4 regions of the Pseudarthrobacter sp. NBSH8 genome follow, and region 1 is predicted to be linked to each of the others. Evidence: riboswitches for the same ligand, from Rfam matches in the RefSeq annotation. Region 1 holds a riboswitch; each other region holds the start of a gene.
The links. Region 1 has a riboswitch for S-adenosylmethionine ahead of FYJ92_RS01520 (N-acetylglucosamine-6-phosphate deacetylase). Riboswitches for the same ligand answer to the same signal wherever they lie in the genome.
Positions count from the first base shown of each region.

Region 1 (4,389 bases):
GGACCTGCTGCAACAGTGGACCCTCCCGGCCGATGTTTTGTAGCGACGATAATCCCGCCTTCCAAAGGAATGAGGAGAATTCAAATGACCAAATCTGAGGTGTCCGTCGACCGGCGGTGCATTCATGGACGTCGAACTGACCCTCCAGCCTTTGGGGGCTGGGCATCCTCTCGTCTGAACCGGATGTGTCGCGTAACCTGTCGCGTTCGGTCACTCTTGATGCCGATGCGTAACGGCCAGTCGGATCGGCCCCCTGGGGCACGGGTCTGCCGGAGCAGACCCAGCTGGTTCCCGGCCCCACAGACAGCTGATCGCTGCAAACGCCCGTCAGGATCGATTTCGAGGAGCACTGTACATCGTGAATCGCTATAACGTTTCTCCCATGCCTAAAGCGATTCTGAATTATAGGGACTCTGTGCTTTTTCGCGCGGGGGAACGTCACCAAATTCTGGCTGGAGCGATTCATTATTTCCGGGTTCATCCGGATCAGTGGCAGGACAGGCTCCGGAAGCTCAGGGCCATGGGAGCGAACGCCGTGGACACGTATGTGGCGTGGAATTTCCACCAGCCCCGGCGTGACCAGGCACCGGATTTCACGGGGTGGCGGGATCTTGGCCGCTTCATCGACCTCGCCGCAGAGGAAGGGCTGGACGTGATCGTCCGGCCCGGCCCCTATATATGTGCCGAATGGGACAACGGCGGCTTCCCGTCCTGGCTGACCGGAATCCCCGGAATCGGCCTGCGCTGCCTGGACCCAGACTTCACGGGGGCCATCGAGGAATGGTTTGACCTTCTTCTGCCCATCGTGGCCAGCCGCCAGACCTCAGCGGGCGGTCCGGTCGTGGCGGTGCAGATAGAAAACGAGTACGGCAGCTACGGCGATGACCACGACTACATCCGGTGGAACCGCCGCGCACTGGAGGAACGGGGAATCACGGAGCTGCTGTTCACCGCCGACGGCGGCAACGACTACTTCCTGGACGGCGGCGCCATCGAGGGAACCTGGGCGACGGCAACCCTTGGCAGCCGCGGCGATGAAGCCGTGGCCACATGGCAGCGGCGCCGGCCGGGTGAGCCGTTCTTCAACGTGGAATTCTGGAGCGGCTGGTTCGATCACTGGGGCGAACGCCACCACGTCCGCGATGCCGCCGACGCGGCCGCGGAGATCCGAAAGATCCTGGACCTTGACGGTTCAGTTTGTATTTACATGGCACACGGCGGCACCAACTTCGGCCTTGGATCCGGCAGCAACCACGACGGCAAAAAACTCCAGCCGACCGTCAGCAGCTACGACTCCGACGCTCCCATCGCGGAGAACGGTGCGCTGACGCCGAAGTTCCACGCCCTGCGGACGGAGTTCTTCCGCGCCCGGGGCCTGGAGGGCAACAACGTCCCGGAACTGCCGACTGAACTCCTGGCAGCGGCACCTGTGCTGCCCGCACAGACCCTCCCCGTGGCACCGGGCGTGGAACTGTTGGACCTGGTCCGTGCCGCAGGGGAACCTGTTCAGAGCGTCAGGCCGCTGTCCTTCGAACAGCTCGGGCTGGACGCCGGCATGGTGCTCTATTCCGCCGACGCCGTGCTGCCGGGGCAACCGGGAAAACCTGCGGAAACACCGTTGAAGATCATGGGGCTGAACGACCGCGCCTACATCTGGGTGGACGGGGTTTTTGCCGGCATCCTCGATGACACCAACGCCGCCGAAGGCCTGAAGGTCACCGGCACCGGCACCCCCGCCAGGCTGGAAATCCTGGTGGAAAACCTCGGCCGGATCAATTACGGGCCATTAACGGGCCACGGCAAGGGCATCCTCGACGGAGTCCTGGTGAACCAGCGTTTCACCTTCCACTGGACCCAGACACCGGTGCCTTTGACCGAATGGGGTCCGGACGAGCTCGGGAGGCTTGCTTCGGCCGAGTTCGCGGCAGAGGCGCCCGCCGACACCTACCTCGCGTTGCCCGGCTTCGGGAAGGGCTTCGTTTGGATCAACGGCTTCCTGCTCGGCCGTTACTGGGACGTGGGGCCGCAGGCTACCCTATACATTCCTTCACCGATGATCCGGCGCGGCGTCAACACCGTCAAGGTACTGGAGCTCGAAAAGTCCGGCATTACCGTCGAGCTCCGAACAGAGCCTGACCTGGGACCGGGCGGTCAGGGTCTGGTGCTGGCGGAAGAACTGGCGGACTGAGCTCGCCGTCTTTCGACTTGGCCGGAACGACAACTAATCCCCGCAAATGTACGCCACATTGGGGGAAGCCGTCCCAGAGGCAGACTCCGGGAGCGTCCAAACGACCTGCGGACGCCCCGGGCCGCCCCTGGCCCAGGCCTGCAAGCGGCGGCACAAAGACACCACTGTACGTCAGGGCAGCGGCCGGCACGACAACGAGCGTGAGATGGCAGTGGGGCGCGTTGCCCTGGCGAACAGGCGCACTGTCAGCTCTCTGCCGATAAGGAAATCTTCCGTGAAGCGTCCCTGGTGGTGGCAATGCCGAGGAAAATCCAAATAATCGGGAGTAGGCTGCGAGGTACTTCATGAGATGTGGCGCCAAGCTCCGACTGGTCACACGCCAACCCCATGTTCAAGGGTGGATCGGATGAAGAAGCGACCAATCGGGAACTAATGACAAACCCCCAATTGGTAAGAGCACTCGTGAAAGGCCCCTAGTGTGCCATGTGAAACCGTTTCTGATTGCACCGTCTCGTCCGGCGCCATGGACGAGACCCAAGAGGTATATATTCGGGTCCTGCCGATAGTGGACACGGTTTGCGGCCTCGTCGAATTCAAGGTCGGCGAAACATGGGAAAGATGCTGGACTACGGCTTCGCGGGAACTGATTCACAGGCTCTCCCATTCAATTCATCCTGCCCAATGGTGCGCCGAAAATATGCAGCTCATAGTTACGATTGCTTTGAGGGGGCAGCCTGCGGGGCAGCCGATTAGATTTCTCCTGCTCCGCGGGCACTACGCGGTTTGTGCGGATAGTGGTGGCGTACACGCGCGGACTCTGGGGACATCCTTGCCCGCTGTTTCGACCACGGCCGGTGCCATTGAGTCACTTGCCGGGGAAATGTGACGGAGAATCGATTCATGAGTTCTCCGGAAACACATTCGGCCACGCAACGCCGCCAGTTCATCGCGGGAACAGTCGTAAGCGACAGGCGTGTCACTGAAAAGGGTGTTCTCGTCGTCGAAGGTGACCGAATCGTCTACGCTGGGCCCACCGCCGGGTTCCATGAGACGCTATTCAACTACCCGGCGTCCGCGGAAACGGTCTGTCACGAAGTTCCGACCGGCGGATTGATCCTGCCCGGGTTTATTGACCTGCATTGCCACGGCGGAAACGGCGGTGACTTCCCTAGCGGCGACGAGGTTTCAGCGCGGAAGGCCATCGACTTCCTGCATCGCTCGGGCACGACAACGCTCCTTGCCAGCATGGTGACAGCCTCCCGGGAGGACCTTTTGCGGGGGATCGAGCTCTTTGCCGGGCTCACGGACGAAGGACTCATCGAGGGCATCCACCTCGAAGGCCCTTTTTTATCGCGCGCCCGATGCGGCGCACAGAACCCGGAATTCCTCCTGTGGCCGAACTCTGAGCTCATGGAGGAGCTGCTCCAGGCAGCTGACGGCAAACTGGTCACCATGACGTACGCCCCGGAACTGCCCGGGGCGGCTAACCTGGTGGGCCTCATGACCAGGCACGGCGTGACCCCTTCTCTGGGACATACGGACTGCGATGACGCCACGGCAGCGGCCTCCCTTGTCGCGGCACGCGAAGGCCTTCTGTCGGCCGGTTTCGAAGGCATCCGCTCGCTTCCCACGGTAACCCACCTCTTCAATGGAATGCCTCCCATGCATCACCGCTCCCCGGGTCCGGTCGCCGCCTGCCTACGCGCCGCGCAGGAGGACAAGGCGATCGTCGAGCTCATAGCGGACGGCGCGCACCTTGATCCGGCCATCGTGACCACTGTGTTCCAGCTGGTGGGTGCCACCAACATCGTTCTGGTCTCAGACTCCATGGCAGCCGCCGGGCTTACCGACGGTAACTACATGCTCGGGCCTTCCCCCGTCACCGTGACGGGCGGTGTCGCCACGCTGGACGCCACGGGCTCCCTCGCGGGCGGTACAGCGACGATGCTCGATGTCCTCCGGCGAACCGTCGCGGCCGGCGTCCGGCTGGAAGACGCAGTACTCTCCGCTACGGCCGTTCCGGCCGCTGTCCTCGGCTTATCCGATGAACTAGGGGGACTCCGCCGTGGGCTCCGTGCGGATGCAGTCGTGGTGGACAAGGACCTCGCACTGGCTGGAGTTCTCCGCGGCGGGAACTGGCTCAAATGACCCCATGGCGGATTTCAGCCGTCGTTGCAACGCTTCACGCACGGACGGTGGTG
Region 1 covers NZ_CP043178.1:334,881-339,269, forward strand. Annotated here, with positions in the region: gene FYJ92_RS01515 (beta-galactosidase family protein) at 383-2,188, shown strand; SAM riboswitch class IV at 2,529-2,651, shown strand; gene FYJ92_RS01520 (N-acetylglucosamine-6-phosphate deacetylase) at 3,089-4,336, shown strand.

Region 2 (4,389 bases), 1.7 Mb from region 1:
GGAAACCGCCAGGCCGCGTTCCAGCAGCAGGGCGGTGAACTTGCCGGTCCCGGCGCCCACGTCCACAGCGTCCCTGGCTCCGGAAGGGATCAGCCAGTCCGCTGCTTCGGCGGGGTAGCCAGGGCGTACGCGCTGGTAATGTTCGCCGCCGTCCTGGAAACTCTGTCCGAGTTCCAGACGGCGTCCTTGCTCAAGCCTGGGGCCACCCCGTGCCACGTGCGGCCTCCTTCAACTGCGCCCATCGGTATCCTTCGAATTTACCGTATAGGCCTCCACCCGGTGGGTGGCCGTCAGGTCAGGAAGTACAGGACGAAAGGCTCAGTCAGTCGTCAAGGCATGGAGCCGCGCCTGCCGTGCCCGGCGTGTTGGGCGCCCAATGCGGGTAGGTGCGGGTGTCGTTAGCCGGAACCCAGCGGCCCGCGTCCACCACGTAGTCCCAGCCCAGTCCGGTCCGGCGGAGCTGTTCCAGGCCTGCGAGGAGCCGTTGGGCGTCCTCCAGTCGGGAGCCTACGCCGAAGCTGGCCCGCAGCGAACCGGAGGGAAGGCCGAGGCGCTTGAGGAGTGGGTGCGCGCAAAAGCGGCCGTCCCGGAGGCCAACTCCGTGCTCGGCCGACAGGTAGGCGGCCACGAGGCCCGCGTCGTATCCTGCCACGGAGAAGTTCACCACACCGATGGTGCCGGTTTCGGCGTCCGTATCCGAGAAGATCTGGTGCACGGTGACGCCGTCGATCTTCCCGAGCCCGTCCACCAGGAATGACCGGATGGCCGCTTCGTGGGCGTGCCAGTGGTCCTGGTCCAAGGATGCGATGACCTGGGTGGCGCGTGCCAGGGTGGCCGCACCCAGGACGTTGGGGGAGCCGCCCTCGTGCCGGGCCGGGCCGGTGGCCCAGCTGACGCCGTCGAGCTTGGCCTCGCGGACGGCGCCGCCGCCGGCAAGGTGGGGAGTACCGGCGTCGAGCCAGTCCGCGCGGCCCACCAGGACCCCGGAGCCGAAGGGCGCGTAGAGCTTGTGGCCGGAGAAGGCGAGGTAGTCGACGTCGTCGGTGCTGATATTGATGCGCCGGTGCGGCGCCAACTGCGCGGCGTCCACCACGATCCGCGCCCCGTACTCATGGGCGAGGGCGGCCAGGGCCTTGACCGGGAGGATCTCCCCGGTGACGTTGGAGGCGCCCGTGACCGCGAGGAGACTGACGTTGCCCTGCTCAAGTTCGGCGCGCAGGACCTCAAGGGTCCCTACGATGGTGTCCGCGGCGACGACGCTGCGGTGCGGGACGCCCTGCCACGGCAGGAGGTTGGCGTGGTGCTCGATGTCCAAATAAAGGACATCGCCATGCGGCCGTCCGTCCGTCGCCGGCAGGCAACCCGCCAGCAGGTTCAGCGAGTCGGTGGTGTTCCGGGTGAAGATGACGGAGTCGTCCGGGCGCCCGCCCACAAAGTCGCGGACGACGTTCCGGGCGTTCTCGTACACGGAGGTGCTGATCTGGGACGCAAAGCCCGCGCCTCGGTGGACGCTGGCGTAGAACGGCAGGATCTCGTTGAGGTAGGCGGACACCACGGAGAGGGCAGGAGCGGATGCGCCGTAGTCCAGATTTGCGTAGCGGACATGACCGCCCTGGATCAACGGTGCCTGGATTTCCGCGCCGGTGACGGCGGAAAGGGGCCGCCCGGCGATGGTAGCGGCATCGTTGAACAGTGCAGCGGCGTTGCTGGGGGAAACACTGTTGGGGGAGACGGTGGCAGTTGTCACGGAGACCTCACTCTAAAAGGACACCCGGCACCGGGAATCCGCGCTTGCCGTGTCCATTCCGGACCGGCCTGGTCGTCACCCGGGGCACCCCACCGCGAATGGAGGGTTGCCGGCCAGCAAACCGGGGTTTAGCGCTGGCACTCGTGACCTGTTAAGAGCGTAGAACATCTGCCGCTGCAGAAAGGAAGCCAGCCCAATGTTAAGGACTTTGTTACGCGCGTTTGAGGAACCGCGCATTTGTCGAAGATACGACGGCGGACGCCCCCTTGAGGAGGCATCCGCCGTCGATAATTCGAAGAAAGTGCCTAGAGGAGATCGTCCAGGTCCGGGTTCAGCCGCTTGAGCACCTCTGAGTGCAGGATGGAGTTCGTGGCCAGGGCGTTTCCGCCGAACGGCCCGTCCTGTCCCTCCAGAGAGGTGAAGCGGCCGCCGGCTTCCACCACGATGGGCACGAGGGCAGCCATGTCGTAGAGGTTCAGTTCGGGCTCGCAGGCGATGTCCACGGCACCTTCGGCCACCATGCAGTAGGACCAGAAATCGCCGTAGGCGCGTGTACGCCACACGTCTTCGGTCAGTCCCAGGAATTCATCCAGGTTGCCGCGTTCCTTCCAGCCGCCCAGGCTGGAGTAGGACAGGGAGGCATCCGAAAGCTTGGAGACGTCCGAGACCCGGAGCCGCGTTGCCGCGGCGAGGGACTTGCCCATGTAGGCGCCGGAACCCTTGGCGGCCCACCAGCGCTTGCCCAGCGCGGGGGCACTGACCACTCCTACCACGGGTTCACCTTCGTCCACGAGGGCTATCAGGGTGGCCCACACCGGGACGCCGCGGACAAAGTTCTTGGTGCCGTCGATGGGATCAATGATCCAGCGGCGGGAGCCATGGCCCGAACTGCCGAATTCCTCGCCCAGCACGGCGTCGCGGGGACGCGAGCGGGACAGCTGGCCGCGGATGGCTTCCTCCGCGGACTTGTCCGCGTCCGTTACCGGCGTCAGGTCCGGCTTGGTCTCGATGCGGAGGTCCAGTGCCTTGAAGCGGCTCATGGTCTGGTCGTCCACGGAATCTGCCAGCACATGGGCAAGGCGCAGGTCATCGTTGTAGCTCGAAGCGGGTTGGATCATGGTTCCAAACTACCGTCTCCGGGCCGTGGGGTTGGGGACGTCGGCTTTTGGCCCCTAGCCGATGCTGCCCAGTTCCTTGGTTTCCTGGCCCACCAGGCGCGGATCAGTGCCGAGCAGCCGCCGCAGGGACGCGAGCCGGGCCGGGCCGGTGGGGCCCGCTTGACCGGCCGCCACCCAGGCATCCACGCCGCAGTTGACGGCCGCGGTGTTGTGCTTGCAACCACGCTCGCAGGCATCCGTGCCCGGTTCCAGGTCCGGGAAGGACCTTAGTATCCGGTCCGGATCCACGTGGGCCAGGCCGAACGAGCGGATGCCAGGGGTGTCGATGATCCAGCTACCGGCGGGGGCGCCGGTCAGTTTCAGGGCAAGGGCCGACGACGACGTGTGGCGGCCGCGGCCGGTCACCGCGTTCACGCCACCGGTAGCCCGTTCGGCCCCGGTGAGCGCATTGACCATGGTGGATTTGCCCACGCCGGAATGGCCCAGCATCACCGAGACCTTGCCCTCGAGGTACGCGCGGAGTTGCGAGACCGCGTCTCCGTCCAGGCGGGCAGAGAGGCCGTCATCGGAGCGGGCATCGATACCTGAGGCCTCGGAGTCCGACGTACGGCTGATGATCACCGGGAAGTCGAGGTGCTCATAGTTGGCCAACAGTTCCGCGGGATCCTTGACATCCGCCTTGGTTACGAGCAGCAGCGGCTCGATGCCGGCGTCGTACGCGGCCACCAGGGCGCGGTCAATGAAGCCGGTGCGTGGCTCCGGGTTCGCGGCGGCCACCACCACCACCAGCTGATCGGCATTGGCCACCACCGCACGCTCGATCGGATCAGTGTCATCGGCGCTGCGGCGCAGCAAGGTCCTGCGGTCCTGGATCCGGACCAGCCGGGCCAGGGTGTCGGGCTCCCCGGACACATCGCCTACAAGGGAGACGAAGTCGCCGGCCACCACGGGGGAGCGGCGCAGTTCGCGGGCCCTCGCGGCGATGATGATCCGTTCGTCGCCCGAGTCCTCACCGACGACGGCGGTGTACCGGCCGCGGTCCACGGTAATGATGCGGCCCGTGACGGCGTCGTCGTGGCTGGGGCGGTCCTTCGTGCGCGGCCGCGAGCCCTTTTTGCTGGGCCGGATCCGGACGTCGGACTCGTCCCAGGAATCAGTGCTGCGTGCCACCAGCGGAACCTTCCGTGGCGTCGCCGGCGGACGCGCCCTGGGCGAGCATGTCCGCCCACATCTGCGGGAATTCCGGCATGGTCTTGGCCGTGGTGGCGATGTCCTGGACCTCGATGCCCGGAACTGCGAGGCCGAGGATGGCGCCGGCAGTGGCCATCCTATGGTCCGCGTAACTGTGGACGACGCCGGCGTGCAGCTTGGCCGGGCGGATCACGAGGCCGTCGCTGGTCTCTTCCGCGTCGCCGCCGAGGCGGTTGATTTCGGTGACGAGCGCGGCCAGCCGGTCCGTCTCGTGGCCGCGCAGGTGCGCGATGCCGGTCAGCCGTGAAGGTCCGGCGGCCAGGGCGCAGAGGG
Region 2 covers NZ_CP043178.1:2,650,510-2,654,898, reverse strand. Annotated here, with positions in the region: gene FYJ92_RS12200 (class I SAM-dependent methyltransferase) at 1-216, opposite strand, end outside; gene FYJ92_RS12195 (aminotransferase class V-fold PLP-dependent enzyme) at 323-1,747, opposite strand; SAM riboswitch class IV at 1,783-1,896, opposite strand; gene hisN (histidinol-phosphatase) at 2,053-2,865, opposite strand; gene FYJ92_RS12185 (ribosome small subunit-dependent GTPase A) at 2,920-4,035, opposite strand; gene aroA (3-phosphoshikimate 1-carboxyvinyltransferase) at 4,019-4,389, opposite strand, start outside.
Region 2: it holds a riboswitch for S-adenosylmethionine, as region 1 does, so the genes downstream of both, FYJ92_RS12195 (aminotransferase class V-fold PLP-dependent enzyme) here and FYJ92_RS01520 (N-acetylglucosamine-6-phosphate deacetylase) in region 1, are expected to answer to the same signal.

Region 3 (4,389 bases), 610 kb from region 1:
GCGGCCTCGTGGAGCTGGCACGGGCCGAGCCCGTGGACGTGTCGTTGTACTGGCAGCGGTGGAAAATCGACTCGCCGGTGCTCAACCAGCTGACCGACGCGGTCCGGGAGACGGCGTCCCGGCAGCTCCGCCAGCCAGGCGCCTGAACCGGCCGCCGCCTCCGGTCAGATCTGCTTCAGGGCCTGCTCCAGGTCGCCGATGAGGTCGTCCACGTCCTCCAGGCCTACGGACAGCCGCACCACACCGTCGCTGAGCCCGATGGCGGCGCGGCCTTCGGGGCCCATGGCGCGGTGCGTGGTGGTGGCCGGATGGGTGATGAGGGACTTGGAATCGCCCAGGTTGTTGGAGATGTCGATGATCCGCAAGGCGTCCAGCAGCCCAAACGCGGCTTCTTTGCCCGAGCGGCCATCCGTCGTCGCAAGTTCCAGCGTGAGGACGGTGCCGCCGGCCTTCATCTGCTTGGCGGCAAGTTCGTACTGCGGGTGGGACTTGAGCAGCGGGTACTTGACCCAGCTGACGGCCGGCTGCTTTTCGAGCCATTCCGCCAGCCGCAGAGCGGACGCGGACGAGTGGTTCACGCGCAGCGCCATGGTCTCCAGGCCTTTGGTCAGCACCCAGGCGTTGAACGCGGAGAGGGCCGGGCCGGTGTGCCGCATGAGCTGCTTGACCGGGCCGTCGATGAACTCCTTGGTGCCCAGGATGGCACCGCCCAGGACGCGTCCCTGGCCGTCGATGTGCTTGGTGCCGGAGTACACAATCACGTCCGCGCCCAGCTGGCCGCAGCGCTGCAGCAGGGGAGTGGCGAAGACGTTGTCGACGACGACGGTGGCCCCGGCGGCGTGCGCCAGTTCGCTGACCGCGGCGATGTCCACGATTTCCTGCATCGGGTTGGATGGCGATTCGAAGAACACTGCGGTGGTGGGTTCCGACAGTGCAGCAGCCCACTGTTCGAGGTCCGGGCCGTCAACGAACACGGTTTCCACGCCCCAGCGCGGCAGGATCTCGTTCAGGATCACAAAACAGGAGCCGAACAGTGAACGCGCGGCAACCACCCGGTCGCCGGCCGCCAGCAGGGCGCCCAGGGCGGTGAAGACCGCTGACATGCCAGATGCCGTCGCAAAGCACGCTTCGGTGCCTTCGAGCAGGCGAAGGCGTTCCTGGAAGGTGGCCACGGACGGGTTGCCGTACCGGGAGTAGACGAAGCGTTCGTCCTCGCCGGTGAAGGCGCGCTCGGCGGCGGCAGCGGACTCGTAGACGAAGCCGGAGTTCAGGAAGACCGGCTCGGTGGTCTCCTGGAAGTTGGTGCGGTTCAGCCCGCCGCGGACGGCCTGCGTTTCGGCGCTCCAGCCGGCGGCGTCTTCGTTGAAGGTCACTTCGTTATTCCCAGGTTGGTGGGGAGGCCGCGGTTTTTCCAGCCGTTGACGGTGCGCTCGCCGTAGCGGTCCGGCTCGCCTTCGAAACCCTCCAGGACGTTGTAGGAGGTGAAGCCGGCCTGCGTCGCGGCGATGGCGGCGGCGATGGAGCGCTGGCCCGAGCGGCAGAGGAACACCAGTTCGGCGCCGTCGTCCTCCGGTGCCTGCTGTGTCAGGTCGGTGATGAAATCCGAGTTGGGGATGCCGCCGGGGAAGGTCCACGGGATGAACAGGGGATCGTTGTCCGTGGCCTTGGTGTCGGGGATGCCGATGTGGGCCCATTCGCCTTCGGTCCGGACGTCCACCAGGATGGCGCCCTGCTCCAGCTTGGCCCAGGCTTCCTGCGGGGTGAGGTCTCCGGCGTAGCTCACGCGTGGCCCTCGCCGTCGAAATCGAGGTCTTCCACGGCAGAGGCGACGGCGGCATCGGCGGTGGCGATGGCCGACGGGAGGATGAGTGCCTGCGCAACGATCACAACACCTCCGTTGGACGTCGCGGCCGGGCTGCCGTGCAGGACATACCCTTCGGCCAGGGCAGTGGAAATCCGTTCACAGAAAGACCTGTCGTCCGGCCCGGTGACAAGCCGGTACGACAGTTTCTTTTCAGGGGCGGGGGCGTCAGACACGACGGAACTCCTTCTTTCACGCTTGCAGCTCGAATGGGTCGATATGCCGAGTATTCACCTGAGGCACCCCGCCGCGAAAGGGAGGGTTGCCGACCGGCCAGTCAGGGCTTGGCGCCGGTTCTCATTACTCCCCAAAAACGTAACACTCGCCCCGCCCCGCCGCACCGCCGCCGTCGTCATGTTCCGTAACCAACGCGTGTTTCCGTAACCCCGGCGCTGACGGGACAACCGAGTGGGGGCGGGACCGCAGACCCTCGTCGGGGTCGCCCGTGCGCAGCGTCTGATGCCGCTGGTGGTCCTGGGACCTGGGACCTGGGACCTGAGGCCAAGCATGGCTGAACCGGACCCAAAGGTGAGGCAGACAGAGTTTGCAAAGGCGCCGGCCGCCGCCCGCGCCGCCAACACAGTCCCGGAGCGACGCCGGCTCTGCTGGGCCATGACATTTCCATCCCCTTCCGGTCCTCGGAAACCATCGCTATCCGGCAGTTCCTGGACCAGGCTGCAGCCCTGGGCTCCCATGCCATGCTCACCGTCAAACCCACGGTTCCGCTGCAGCAGATCGACGACGACGCCGCCCAGTCATTTGCCGCCGAGATCACCAGGATTTCGGCGGGCTTCCGGGGCTGGGGCGGGACTACCGCTTTGCCCTGTCGGACACCAACGGCGACGGCATCTGGGACGGCACCGATGCCGCTTACGCGCCGTACTCTCCCGGGGAAGACGCCGTGGAATGGTTAGGGCTGTCGGCCTACCATGACGACACCGCCGGAACGGCAGCCGTCAACACCGTGGCTGCCCCCGGGGAACTGGCCGGGATGCTGACCGGAGCAGGCAAACGAGGACTTCTACGCCACCTACGTGGCGCAACGGGACAAGCCGTTCCTCCTGCAGACTGAAGTCTGCTACAGCCCCGCAGCCGACGTGGCCGCAGCGGCAAGTGCCCGGCTGGACGCGTCCGGCCTCATGACGGGTCCGGTCAGCGAACCATCCCGGCGCTGCAGCAGGGCGCCATTCTCCTCAACACGGCTGCCTACGCCGTGATCCTGGGGCTCCTGTGGGTCATGGTCCGGACGCGTTTCCTGTTCCGCATCATTCCCGCCTGATCACCCTGTTGGAGTATCGGCGGCGCTGTACCGGGCGGTGAGTTCGCGCTTGAGGACCTTGCCGCTGGGGCCGGTGGGGAATTCGGTGACTAGGGTAATGATCCGCGGATACTTATAGGCCGCCAATTCCGCGGCGGCGAAGTCCCGCAACTCATCAACGGTGGCGCTGCTGCCCGGATTGAGGACGACGGCGGCCGCCACCTCCTGCCCGTGGGTTTCGTCGGGGACGCCATAGACGGCAACGCTCAGGACTGCATCGTGCCGGCTGAGGACTTCCTCTACCTCGCGCGGGTAGACGTTAAAGCCGTTCCGGATGATCATCTCCTTCTTCCGGTCCAGGATCCGGAGGTAGCCGTCCCCGTCCTTGGTGCCCAGGTCGCCGGTCCGGAACCAACCGTCCACCACAGCCTCTGCGGTGGCTTCGGGCCGGTTGAGGTAGCCCGTGAAGAGGTTGTGCCCCCGGACCACCAGCTCGCCTAACTCGCCCGTGGGCTGCAGCTCGATGGCATCCTGGACGTCCGCGCGGGCGATCTCCACCTGGACTCCCCAAATGGCCTGGCCTACCGTTCCGGGCCGCGGCGCTTTGCCTACATGGTTGAAGGTGGCAACCGGGGACGTCTCGGTCAGGCCGTAGCCTTCGTAAATGTCCGAGCCGAATTCCGTCTTGAACCTGTCCATCACCGCCACAGGCAGGGACGCGCCGCCGGAGATGCAGTAGCGCAGGGCGTTGGACCGGCCGGTGTTGGTGCGGGCGGCTTCGAGCATGGCGATGTACATGGTGGGCACGCCGAAGAAGACGTTGATGTTGTGCCGGGCGAGGGCATCCAGGGCTGCATCCCCGCTGAACTTGGGCAGCATCACGATGGTGGCCCCCGCCCGCAGCCCGGTGTTGAGTACGCACGTCTGGCCGAAGGTGTGGAACATCGGCAGTCCTCCGAAGATGACGTCACCGCGGCGGAGGTCAAACGTGCTGGTCAGCAGCGTATTGGTCTGTTCCACAATGGCGAAGTGGCTGCCCAAGGCGCCCTTGGGCTGGCCGGTGGTCCCGGATGTGTACAGAATCGTGGCCGTCTCGAAGGGCCGCAGCGGCAGCCAGGTGCTGATGGGCTCGGCGCCTGCCGCTTCGGTCTCCAGCCGGGCGGCACCTTCGGGCCCCTCCGGCACCAGGACGGTGACGGCGTCGATGCCCGCGGCCGCGGCGCCTTTGGCACCTTCCTCAAGGAGCGGTCCGGCGCAGACGAGCAGCTGC
Region 3 covers NZ_CP043178.1:3,783,013-3,787,401, reverse strand. Annotated here, with positions in the region: gene FYJ92_RS17560 (LysR family transcriptional regulator ArgP) at 1-146, shown strand, start outside; gene FYJ92_RS17555 (O-succinylhomoserine sulfhydrylase) at 165-1,373, opposite strand; gene FYJ92_RS17550 (rhodanese-like domain-containing protein) at 1,370-1,783, opposite strand; gene FYJ92_RS17545 (DUF1737 domain-containing protein) at 1,780-2,037, opposite strand; SAM riboswitch class IV at 2,051-2,166, opposite strand; gene FYJ92_RS17540 (long-chain fatty acid--CoA ligase) at 3,141-4,389, opposite strand, start outside.
Region 3: it holds a riboswitch for S-adenosylmethionine, as region 1 does, so the genes downstream of both, FYJ92_RS17545 (DUF1737 domain-containing protein) here and FYJ92_RS01520 (N-acetylglucosamine-6-phosphate deacetylase) in region 1, are expected to answer to the same signal.

Region 4 (4,389 bases), 990 kb from region 1:
CGCGCTGCTGGACATCGTGGCGTTCGTTGGCTTCAGCCTCTTTGGCCGGGCCGTGGGACTGGGGTAAGAGGTCCGTTGTTCCAGTGCCGCACTGGTGGACTGAATCAGGCCCGGCTTAAAGGGATTCGGCCGCCATCGGTGGGTGGCATCATTGGCACCCGCTGATGGCGGCCGAAGCTTTGAACGTGCAATCAGATGGTGACTGCACCGGTGGCGGTTTCGAAGGTCACTGACAGGATGCCCGGTGTTCCATGCGGAGCCACCCAGTCAACGGCGACGTCCTCCAGGGGCTTCTCGACGGGTTCACCCAGCCATTCCGTCACGCGTGCGGCGGAACCGGCTATGGTCAGGCAGCTCATCTTGACGTTGCTCTCATAGGCATTTGACGGGTGCAGGGCGGGATCGCCCTCCCACTTGAGCATGTACGGGACCTGCGGGTCTGCGATCAGGCCCAGGATGCCGATCTGCTTCCAGACCAGCTCGCGGCCGTCCGGGAACTTGCGGTTGCCGTTGACTGCGGCACGGCCCAGTCGGTCTTCGAACGGGGCGAGGTCGTCCACTTCGACGCACCAGCCCATCCAGCCGCCGCCGGCTTCGGACCGGGCCCGGACAGCTTGCCCGAAGGGTGCCTTGTCCGATGCCGGGTGGTTCAGGACCTCCACAACTTCCAGGTATTTGTGGCCGGCGAGGGGAATAATCATGTTCCGGGTTCCAAACCGGGGGTGCACCCCGCCCTTCACGGCTTCAACGCCGAGGGCGGACGAAATACGTTCGGTGGTGGCAACGAGGCCATCTTGTTCACAGGCGTAAGAGACGTGATCCATGCGCATGCCATCATCTTGGCACTTTGTGATCCGGCTCTCAGCTAAGGGTAGCCTTACCGGAATCCTTTGCGTCACGAGTGGACATTCCGCCGGAAAGCGGGAGGAGACCGGCCGGCTGACCACCTTCGTCACAATCCTGTTCCTGTCTGGGAAAGTCTTCCTACACTGAACGCAACCGAGCTGTGCCACACCACGTCAAGGAGCATTGAATGTCGAACGCATGGTCTTTCGAAACCCGCCAGATCCACGCTGGCCAGGAACCGGACAGCGCCACCGGCGCGCGGGCGCTCCCGATTTACCAAACGACGTCGTTCGTCTTCCCGAGCGCCGAAAGCGCCGCCAACCGGTTTGCCCTCGCGGAGCTCGCGCCGATCTACACTAGAATCGGCAACCCCACGCAGGATGCCGTGGAACAGCGGATTGCCAGCCTTGAGGGCGGGCTCGCTGCACTGCTGCTGAGCTCGGGACAGGCCGCTGAAGCCTTTGCCATCCTGAACATTGCCGAAGCCGGGGATCACGTCGTGGCCAGCCCCAGCCTGTACGGCGGGACGTACAACCTCCTGGCGCACACCCTCAAGAAGTTCGGCATATCCGTCACGTTTGTGGCTGACCCGGACAACCTAGACCAGTGGCGCGATGCCGTCCAGCCCAACACCAAGCTCTTCTTCGGCGAAGTGGTCTCCAACCCGCGTCAGGACGTGCTGGACATCGAAGGCGTGTCTGAGGTAGCTCACGACGCCGGCGTTCCCCTGATTGTGGACAACACCCTGTCCACCCCCTACCTCATCCGCCCGCTCGAATGGGGCGCGGACATTGTGGTCCACTCCGCCACCAAGTATCTGGGCGGGCATGGCTCGGCCATAGCCGGGGTGATTGTGGACTCGGGGAACTTCGACTTCGGCGCGGAGCCGGAACGGTTCCCGGGCTTCAGCACCCCGGACCCCACCTACAACGGGCTGGTGTATGCCCGGGACCTGGGGGCCGGCGGAGCCCTCGGTGCCAACCTGTCCTACATCCTCAAGGCCCGGGTGCAGCTGCTGCGCGACCTCGGCTCGGCAGTGTCACCGTTCAACGCATTCCTCATCGCCCAGGGCCTGGAGACCCTGAGCCTGCGGGTGGAGCGTCACGTGGCCAATGCCGTGGACGTTGCCCAGTGGCTTGAGGCAAGGGACGACGTCGAATCCGTCGCCTATGCAGGGCTGTCCTCCAGCCCCTGGTATGAGCGCGGCCGCAAATACGGCCCCAAAGGCACCGGTGCGGTGGTCTCATTCAACCTAGCCGGCGGCGCGGAGGCCGGGAAGCGCTTCGTGGATGCCTTGGAACTGCACTCCCACGTTGCGAACATCGGGGACGTCCGTTCACTGGTGATCCACCCGGCATCAACCACGCACAGCCAGCTCTCGCCGGAGCAGCAGGTCATCGCCGGGGTCACGCCGGGACTCGTCCGCCTGTCCGTGGGCATCGAACACATTGATGACATCCTGGCCGACCTGGAGGCCGGGTTCCGGGCGGCCAAGGGTGCGGCGGACCCTAACAAAGACGCGGCGGCCCCGCAGGAGTAGGGCTTCCGCGAAGTCACAACCAGTCACACGCTTAGCAATAGACCGGGGCTGTTCGTACACTCGAAGCAGGTCATGAGTGCCAGCGACAGCCCCGGCTTGCTGGCCGGCAACCCTCTTTTGCGGCGGGGTGCCCCGGGTGAGGACCTGGCCTGCTGGTCAATTGACGGTGGGCAAGCGCATAGAAAAGGTCCTTCCATGACGATTACGATTTCCCGTACTGCAGCCCCCGGAAACGGCGTGGTCCGTTACGCCAGCGTCGGCGGACTTGAGCTCGAAGCCGGCGGTTACCTCCCGGACGTCACCCTTGGCTATGAAACGTGGGGAACCCTCAACGCGGACGGCTCCAACGCCGTCCTGATTGAACACGCCCTGACCGGGAGCACGCACGTGACGCGCGGCGACAGCGACGAGCCCGGCTGGTGGGAGCAGCTGGCCGGACCAGGTGCGCCGGTGGACACCGACCGGTTCTTTGTGGTCTCCATCAACATTGTGGGTGGCTGTTACGGCTCCACCGGGCCATCCTCGATTGCCCCCGACGGCAAGCCATGGGGGTCGCGGTTTCCTTTGGTAACGCTGCGGGACACTACGGCGGCTGAGGCCAGGCTGGCTGACCAGCTGGGCATCCCGAGCTGGTACGCCGTGCTGGGCGGCTCCATGGGCGGCGCGCGGGCATTGGAATGGGCGGTCACCTACCCGGAACGGGTCCAGCGGTGCGCTGTTATCTCGATCGGTGCCGCCAGCACGGCCGAACAGATCGCGTTCGCCCAGGCGCAGACGCTCGCCATCCGCCAGGACAGCAATTTTAACGACGGCGACTATTATGGCGGTCCGCTGCCGGAGGACGGACTGGCCCTGGCACGGCGCATTGCGCACATCACCTATCGCTCCGCAGAGGAATTCGATGGGCGCTTCGGCCGGTCGGCCCAGCACCCGGAATCGCCGTTCCAGGCGGCAGCGCTGGGGGAGCGGGGCCGCTACCAGGTGGAAAGCTATCTGGACCACCAAGGCAAAAAGCTGGTGCGGCGCTTTGATGCCAACAGCTACATCGCCATCACCGACGCCCTTATGAGCCACGACGTCTGCCGCGGGCGGGGTTCCCTGAACGAGGCCTTGGGCCGGGCTACCGCCAGGTTCTTCGTGGCCGCCGTGGACAGTGACCGGCTGTATTTCCCGTCCCAGTCCCGTGAACTGGCTGACGCGCTCCCGGGTGACGTGGACGTGCACGTCATTGAGGCTCCGATCGGCCACGACGGCTTCCTGACCGAGATTGGCCAGCTGGGCCGCCAGCTCCGGAATACGTTCCTGATCTAAGCAGTTAGCCGTTCATGATGTCGGAGCGGCGCTTCATGTACTCCTCCATGGCCAGCTCGCCGCTGCTGTACTGCTGGTCGAGTTCGGCCAGTTTCCGGGCCCGGTATCCCTGCGGGCCCGACGGCGGCAGGGGAATGCCAGGGGCGGCAGGCTGCTTCGGTGCTTCCGCGCGCTGATCTGGCACCGACTGGCCGGTGGGCTGCGGCTGGCCGTACGGCGGGAACTGCTGGTCCGCGGAAGGAATCGGCTGCATGGGCGGCAGCGGCTGGCTCGGCGGCAGGGGCTGCGGGCTCATGATCTGGCGGAAGCCGCCACTCATGTAATCCTGCTGCGTGTAGCCATCACGGGGCTGTTTATTCTGCGGCCCAGGATACTGTTCGCTGCCTGGGTACTGCCCGCCGCCTGGAAACTGTTCGGGGTAGCGACCGGAAAAGCTCTGCTCCTGGTTCCGTTTGTTGACGGACTTCCGGTACATCCGCATCGCCATCGGTACTACGAACGACAGAATGATGATCCAGAAAAACAAGCTGTTCACGGTGTAGCGCCTCTCATATGTGTCCTTCCAGCTTAACCCCGGAGCTCACACGCACGGCCGGGATCCCCAGAAAGGCTCCATGCCGGTCCACGGCATCCTGCACGGCATCGCTGTTCCCTGGGCCACGCCGGGCCGCCTCTAGCGCCGGGCGTCGGTG
Region 4 covers NZ_CP043178.1:1,325,034-1,329,422, forward strand. Annotated here, with positions in the region: gene FYJ92_RS06040 (CPBP family intramembrane glutamic endopeptidase) at 1-67, shown strand, start outside; gene FYJ92_RS06045 (VOC family protein) at 192-830, opposite strand; gene FYJ92_RS06050 (bifunctional o-acetylhomoserine/o-acetylserine sulfhydrylase) at 1,034-2,386, shown strand; SAM riboswitch class IV at 2,455-2,569, shown strand; gene FYJ92_RS06055 (homoserine O-acetyltransferase) at 2,582-3,697, shown strand; gene FYJ92_RS06060 (hypothetical protein) at 3,702-4,232, opposite strand; gene FYJ92_RS06065 (SGNH/GDSL hydrolase family protein) at 4,371-4,389, opposite strand, start outside.
Region 4: it holds a riboswitch for S-adenosylmethionine, as region 1 does, so the genes downstream of both, FYJ92_RS06055 (homoserine O-acetyltransferase) here and FYJ92_RS01520 (N-acetylglucosamine-6-phosphate deacetylase) in region 1, are expected to answer to the same signal.